DNA from 2 places in the Virgibacillus salidurans genome. Region 1 is predicted to be linked to the other one. Evidence: a T-box and tRNA genes for the amino acid it is inferred to sense, from the RefSeq annotation. Region 1 holds a T-box; the other holds one or more tRNA genes.
The links. A T-box is a leader RNA that pairs with one kind of tRNA and senses whether it is charged. The one in region 1 lies ahead of leuS (leucine--tRNA ligase), so its partner is inferred to be a tRNA-Leu.

Region 1 (3,394 bases):
CTTGTTCGCACATGCCAAAAAACGATACGAAAGCTTGATAGCTATTCCGTTATACAGGATTATCTGCTGAAGCTTGAGGGGTTGTATGCGGATCTTCAAGTGCACAAACATGTAAAAGTAGAAGAGCGTATTCCACGCCTGACGCGCTGGTATGACAGGTATAAAGAAAAGGTTCCCAGTTTAAGTTGGTATGAGTTCTCCGCTACTGCTGGGTCAACGCTCGGAATTTTTTGCCTTGTTTCCTATACACTTGGAGATAAAATGAATGATGATCTGGCTCAGAAAATTTATACCGGTTATTTCCCGTATATACAGGGCTTACATATTTTATTGGATTATTATATTGATCAGCAAGAAGATATAGAGGAAGCGGATTTAAATTTCTGCAGCTATTATCCGGATCAGGAAGAGATGAAAAAACGTTTGATTTATTTTATCGAACAGTCGGATGAACATGTTGACGGCTTACCGAATCGTTCATTTCATCAGATGGTTTATCAAGGTTTGGTAGGGTTATATTTAGGTGATCCAAAGGTGGAAAAATTAGATGGTGGTCTCGAAATGACAAAGGACTTATTGAAAATAAGCGGCCATCAAGCTCGATTTTTTCATTGGAACACGAAGATGTACTATAGATTGAAAAGATAACCCTGAGGAAACGACAGGAATCCTAGGGTTTATCTTCTTTTCTGGATGGCCAGAATAAAAGGAGGATCGTTTTGTTGGTTAACGAATCCATGTCGTAAAACAGTAAACGCTTTTTGCTCGAGGCTACTTACATATTTTAAAAGAGCTTCTTTTTCTTCTTTGCCCCCATCATGACCATGGTATACGACAACCACGATCAGACCACCTTTTTTAAGATGGTGTAAAATTGTGTTGATAGCAGTTTTTGTGGATTTGCCTTTCGTGATAATTGATTTATCACTTCTGGGTAAATAGCCAAGATTAAAAATGGCGCCACCAATTTGTTGTTCTGTAGCTACATAATCCGAAATATTGGCATGGCTGTCTTGAATGAATGTTACATTGTTCTGGCTATTTTCCTTTAGTAACTGCTTTGTATTTTTAATTGCCTGATCTTGAATATCAAAAGCGAGCACATGACCATCATCACCTGTGACTTTACTTAAAAACAAGGTGTCATTGCCATTTCCGCATGTGGCATCAATAACGAATTCTCCATTTTCGATAGAATCTTCTAATAGATCGTGTGCAACGTTTAGTATTCCTTTTAACATGTGTCAGATCTGCTCCTTACGTATGAGAATATGTCTATCTTAGCAGATTCGTAAAGGAATTACCTTGACAAAGCGCGCGTGATTCATTACTATTCTATATAAATAATGTAACGACTTTGCAGAGGATTAGTAATAGATTTCCTCAGGTATAGAGAGGCAGTGGTTGGTGGAAACTGCTCCTGAGAAATGTATGAACTCACCTTTAATGTTACAGGGGCGAAAAAAAGTAGTTCCTGTCGTAAATCCGCGTTAAGGAAACAAGTGATCGCAGCGTATGCGATAATTTGGGTGGTACCGCGGGAGATACAAGCTTCTCGTCCCTTTCTGGGGGTGAGTGGCTTTTTTTATTGATAAAAGGAGGACGCTGAAATGAGTTTTAATCATCAGGAAATAGAAAATAAATGGCAAGCATATTGGGCAGCAAACAAAACGTTTAAAACAGATACGTATTCCAAAAAAGAGAAGGTCTATGCGCTGGATATGTTTCCATATCCATCCGGAGCCGGTCTGCATGTAGGGCATCCGGAAGGGTATACGGCAACAGACATTTTTTCCCGTATGAAGCGTATGCAAGGATATGAGGTCTTGCACCCCATGGGCTGGGATGCTTTTGGTCTGCCTGCTGAGCAATATGCGATTGATACAGGGAACAGCCCGGCAGCATTTACGGAGCACAATATTGCAACATTTAAAAGGCAAATTCAGGAACTTGGTTTTTCCTATGACTGGGGTCGCGAAATAAGTACAACAGATCCAAATTACTACAAATGGACACAATGGATTTTTACCAAGCTATATGAAAAAGGGCTAGCCTATATGGATGAAGTGGCGGTTAATTGGTGCCCTGCGCTCGGAACCGTGCTTGCTAATGAAGAAGTGATCGATGGGAAAAGTGAACGTGGCGGGCATCCGGTTGTTCGAAAACCGATGAAACAGTGGATGCTGAAAATCACCGCATACGCTGATCGTCTGCTTGAGGATTTGGAAGAGGTCGATTGGCCGGAAAGTATTAAGGATATGCAGCGAAACTGGATTGGCCGATCAGAAGGTGCCGAAGTAATGTTTACAATTGACGGGCATGACAAGGATTTCACGGTATTTACAACAAGGCCTGATACATTATTTGGTGCAACCTATGCTGTACTGGCCCCAGAGCATCCGTTTGTAGAAAAAATAGTGACTCCGGAACAAAAGAAAGCGGTTGAGGCCTATTTGGATAAAGTTCAAACGAAATCTGATCTGGAACGTACGGATCTGGCAAAAAATAAAACAGGTGTATTTACAGGGACGTATGCCATTAACCCGGTCAATAACGCAAAAATGCCGATTTGGGTTGCCGATTATGTATTGATGAGTTATGGCAGTGGCGCAATTATGGCTGTCCCGGGCCATGACGGGCGAGATTATGAATTTGCCACGAAATTTGAGCTTCCTATAAAAGAAGTTGTTGCAGGTGGAGATATTTCCAAAGAAGCCTATGTTGGTGAAGGAGAGCATGTTAATTCCGATTTTCTCGATGGTTTGGGTACAGATGATGCCATTACAAAAATGATTGAATGGCTTGAAGTAAATGGACATGGTGAGAGGAAAGTTACCTATCGCCTGCGTGACTGGTTATTTGCAAGGCAGCGTTATTGGGGTGAACCAATTCCTATTATTCATTGGGAGGATGGAACAACTACAGCTGTTCCGGAAGAAGAACTTCCATTAGAGTTGCCTGTTATGACAGAAATAAAGCCATCTGGGACTGGTGAATCCCCGCTTGCGAATAATAGTGACTGGGTCAATGTGACAGATCCAAACACTGGGATGAAAGGTCGCCGGGAAACGAGCACAATGCCACAATGGGCAGGGAGCTGCTGGTATTTTCTAAGGTTTATCGATCCACATAATACAGAGCAACTGGCAGATCCGAAAGCACTTGAAGAATGGCTGCCGGTTGATATTTATATTGGCGGTGCGGAACATGCCGTGCTTCATCTACTGTATGCACGTTTCTGGCATAAATTTTTGTATGATATTGGTGTTGTTCCAACGAAAGAGCCGTTTATGAAATTGTATAATCAAGGCATGATCCTTGGTGAAGGCAATGAGAAGATGAGTAAATCCAAGGGGAATGTTGTGAATCCTGATGACATCATTGCTTCTCATGG
Region 2 (3,394 bases), 1.3 Mb from region 1:
GTCCACTACGATTGAAAAATATTTACATTTATAAATGATGACCAAAGAAATCCATCTATTTCTTTGGTCATTCATTCATTACTTTTTCTCATCTTGCGCTTTCTTTAATTCATCAACTAACACAATTCTTATTTTACCATCAGCTAGTTGCTCAATTATATTTTCATTATTTTTCATAGACTTTCTCCATCATGTTCAGGGTAATCATAGCAAGTGAAGGATACAGCTGCGGGTTAAAGTCGTAGTCGGTAGATATAGCATGCTTCTTAAAGTAAGGAATAATTTTACGCAAAACCTTCTGGGCTAACTCCTCAGGGATATGAAATAATCCACCTTGAGTTATGTATGTAGCATTACCCATTGGTATCAATAAACCGGTTATTATTTCACCACGTTTTGGCGTTAGGAAAATTCTCTGGTTGATACGCACAATCTTTGTGTCCCCACCAAATACATCCTTAAAAATAAATACCCTGTCACTCTCACTTTCACACTCAAGTACATGATAGAATCCTGGATTTAGCGATAGCCAGCTTACTAAAACATCTTGAGTGAAACTACCTTTATTTTCAAATCTATGCTTATTTAATTGCAAATAGTGCTGGAAAATTGTGATCTTTTCAGAACCAATAGGCGAACAAAACGTTGTCCACCATACTAATTGCGGGAAAATACGTTCAGCAAGCGTATCTGATATATTCATCCTTGAAATGATATGCTCTGTTTCTTCCATAATTGTTTCAGCAAAATGCTGGATCAAAAAATAAAATATTTCATCAAGTACCCCAAGCAAATCCTCCTGCTCTTTGTCAGGAAAATAAACACTATTATTCTTTACTGCTTTCATCTAACTTCCTCCCTACTTTTTTTACCATTCTAGCATGGAAAGAAGAATGCTGCAGAAGTCAAAAGCGCATTTTGGGAGTATAAACAATAGCAAAAATTAAATTTTCCCCTAGTGAAAATTTAAAAATCATGCTCTAAACATATTGCAAAATACTATTTTAGCCTATGCACTGGATTTTGAAGATTGCCTTTTAAGACCCGCCTCAATCAAATCAATCCATCCGCCAATTTTATGATAAGAAAACTGAAACAAGGGACTCTGAATAAAAGTAAAAATAAACGTAAACAAAAATACAGGTCCACCTAAAATTAGCCCAAGAAGTAAAATCAAGCTCTCCGTGATAATCCGAACCCTTCTTATTGGAGACCCCAATTTATCAGAGATCGACAGCATAAACCCATCACGCGGACCAGAACCTACCCCTGCCGCGTTATACATACCACCACCTACACCCATAATTACAATTCCAGTGAGTATAATAAGTATATCCGGCCAAGCATACGTAGCCTTTGGCAAGAAATCAAGCCACATAAAAAAATCTACAAATGCCCCAACTAAAAACGCATTAAAAAATGTACCCAATTTAATATACCTTTTATCAAGTATCCATGACACAATAATTAATAAGCCTGAAATGATTATAGCCCATGACCCAATCGATAAACCAACACGCTCAAAAAGCGCAACATTCAACACATCCCACGGGTGGATACCAAGATGCTGCACACTTATCGCAACAGTAATACCAAAACTAAAAAACATTACGCCTATTACGAAGACAGACCAGCGAATTATATGTATCAATAGGATCAACCTTCTTTCATGAGTTTGTAATTATAGAAAAATAAATCTATATCTCATAATAACAGAATCTTCGTGATGGTTGTTTTTTAGTGCTTGAAAATAAAAAATGCTGATTCTGCATTTGCAGAGATCAGCGACAATTACATATTTATTTAGATTAGTTTCGATACCGGTGGCCGGGATCGAACCGGCACTCCAGAAGGAACATGATTTTGAGTCATGCGCGTCTGCCAATTCCGCCACACCGGCATGTGTATGGAGGCGGTAACCGGATTTGAACCGGTGATAAAGGTTTTGCAGACCTCTGCCTTACCACTTGGCTATACCGCCATATAAAGTAATGGAGCGGGAGACGGGATTCGAACCCGCGACCCCCACCTTGGCAAGGTGGTGTTCTACCGCTGAACTACTCCCGCAAGTGGCTGGGCTACCAGGATTCGAACCTGGGGTACACGGGATCAAAACCCGATGCCTTACCGCTTGGCTATAGCCCAATTTTTATGGGGCGACCGGTGGGGATCGAACCCACGAGTGCCGGAGCCACAATCCGGTGCGTTAACCACTTCGCCACGACCGCCATATAAAAATGGCAGGGGTAGTAGGAATCGAACCCACATCAAAGGTTTTGGAGACCTTCGTTTTACCATTAAACTATACCCCTACATTTTAAAAAGTAATGGTGGAGGGGGAGAGATTCGAACTCCCGAACCCTGAGGGAGCGGATTTACAGTCCGCCGCGTTTAGCCACTTCGCTACCCCTCCATCAATTTTAAATAAAGAATGGTGGCTCGGGACGGAATCGAACCGCCGACACACGGATTTTCAGTCCGTTGCTCTACCGACTGAGCTACCGAGCCATGTTAAATCATTCATTTAGTTTTCTCACAATACTCGCTTAAATGTTAAAATGGCGGTCCGGACGGGACTCGAACCCGCGACCTCCTGCGTGACAGGCAGGCATTCTAACCAACTGAACTACCGGACCATTTATTAGAATTTAATTTAAAGTGAATATTTAAAGTACACTACTATTTCAATTAACATAAAAGTAATTCGAAGTAGGTAATTGAAATATTTTGGTTGCGGGGGCAGGATTTGAACCTACGACCTCTGGGTTATGAGCCCAACGAGCTACCAGACTGCTCCACCCCGCGATATAGAAAATAATATAAAATTGTTTCATTATACTTTGAAAATGGTGGAGGATGCAGGGCTCGAACCTGCGACCCCCTGCTTGTAAGGCAGGTGCTCTCCCAGCTGAGCTAATCCTCCGAACTGCATGGGACATATGCATTGATAATTTATATCATACATAATTCTTAAAAAAATATCATAATAAGAGCTGAAAAAGTTGGTGACCCGTACGGGATTCGAACCCGTGTTACCGCCGTGAAAGGGCGGTGTCTTAACCACTTGACCAACGGGCCAATTATTATATGTAAGGTGGCGGAGAGCGAGGGATTCGAACCCTCGAGGCCGCGGTAACGGCCTACACGATTTCCAATCGTGCTCCTTCGGCCACTCGGACAGCTCTCCATGGCTCCACAGGTAGGATTCGAACCTACGACCGATCGGTTAACAGCCGATAGCTCTACCACTGAGCTACTGTGGAATAATCAATTTGAGCATTTGTTGTATTGTGAAGCTATTACAAATTGGAATTGTCTGGCGGCGTCCTACTCTTGCAGGGGCAAAGCCCCAACTACCATCGGCGCTGGAGAGCTTAACTTCTGTGTTCGGCAT

Region 2: it encodes a tRNA-Leu, which carries the amino acid that the T-box ahead of leuS (leucine--tRNA ligase) is inferred to sense. The anticodon was not compared.

The regions. Positions count from the first base shown of each region.
Region 1 is NZ_CP074373.1:2,308,248-2,311,641, reverse strand. It holds gene KFZ58_RS11920 (tetraprenyl-beta-curcumene synthase family protein) at 1-648, shown strand, start outside; gene mnmM (tRNA 5-(aminomethyl)-2-thiouridylate-methyltransferase MnmM) at 678-1,241, opposite strand; T-box leader at 1,349-1,566, shown strand; gene leuS (leucine--tRNA ligase) at 1,611-3,394, shown strand, end outside.
Region 2 is NZ_CP074373.1:995,871-999,264, reverse strand. It holds gene KFZ58_RS05400 (hypothetical protein) at 1-34, shown strand, start outside; gene KFZ58_RS05395 (Rossmann-fold NAD(P)-binding domain-containing protein) at 167-847, opposite strand; gene KFZ58_RS05390 (YczE/YyaS/YitT family protein) at 1,010-1,651, opposite strand; tRNA gene KFZ58_RS05385 (tRNA-Leu) at 1,819-1,900, opposite strand; tRNA gene KFZ58_RS05380 (tRNA-Cys) at 1,908-1,981, opposite strand; tRNA gene KFZ58_RS05375 (tRNA-Gly) at 1,993-2,067, opposite strand; tRNA gene KFZ58_RS05370 (tRNA-Gln) at 2,071-2,145, opposite strand; tRNA gene KFZ58_RS05365 (tRNA-His) at 2,153-2,228, opposite strand; tRNA gene KFZ58_RS05360 (tRNA-Trp) at 2,239-2,312, opposite strand; tRNA gene KFZ58_RS05355 (tRNA-Tyr) at 2,329-2,413, opposite strand; tRNA gene KFZ58_RS05350 (tRNA-Phe) at 2,433-2,508, opposite strand; tRNA gene KFZ58_RS05345 (tRNA-Asp) at 2,560-2,636, opposite strand; tRNA gene KFZ58_RS05340 (tRNA-Met) at 2,729-2,805, opposite strand; tRNA gene KFZ58_RS05335 (tRNA-Val) at 2,848-2,923, opposite strand; tRNA gene KFZ58_RS05330 (tRNA-Glu) at 3,004-3,078, opposite strand; tRNA gene KFZ58_RS05325 (tRNA-Ser) at 3,096-3,187, opposite strand; tRNA gene KFZ58_RS05320 (tRNA-Asn) at 3,189-3,263, opposite strand; rRNA gene rrf (5S ribosomal RNA) at 3,315-3,394, opposite strand, start outside.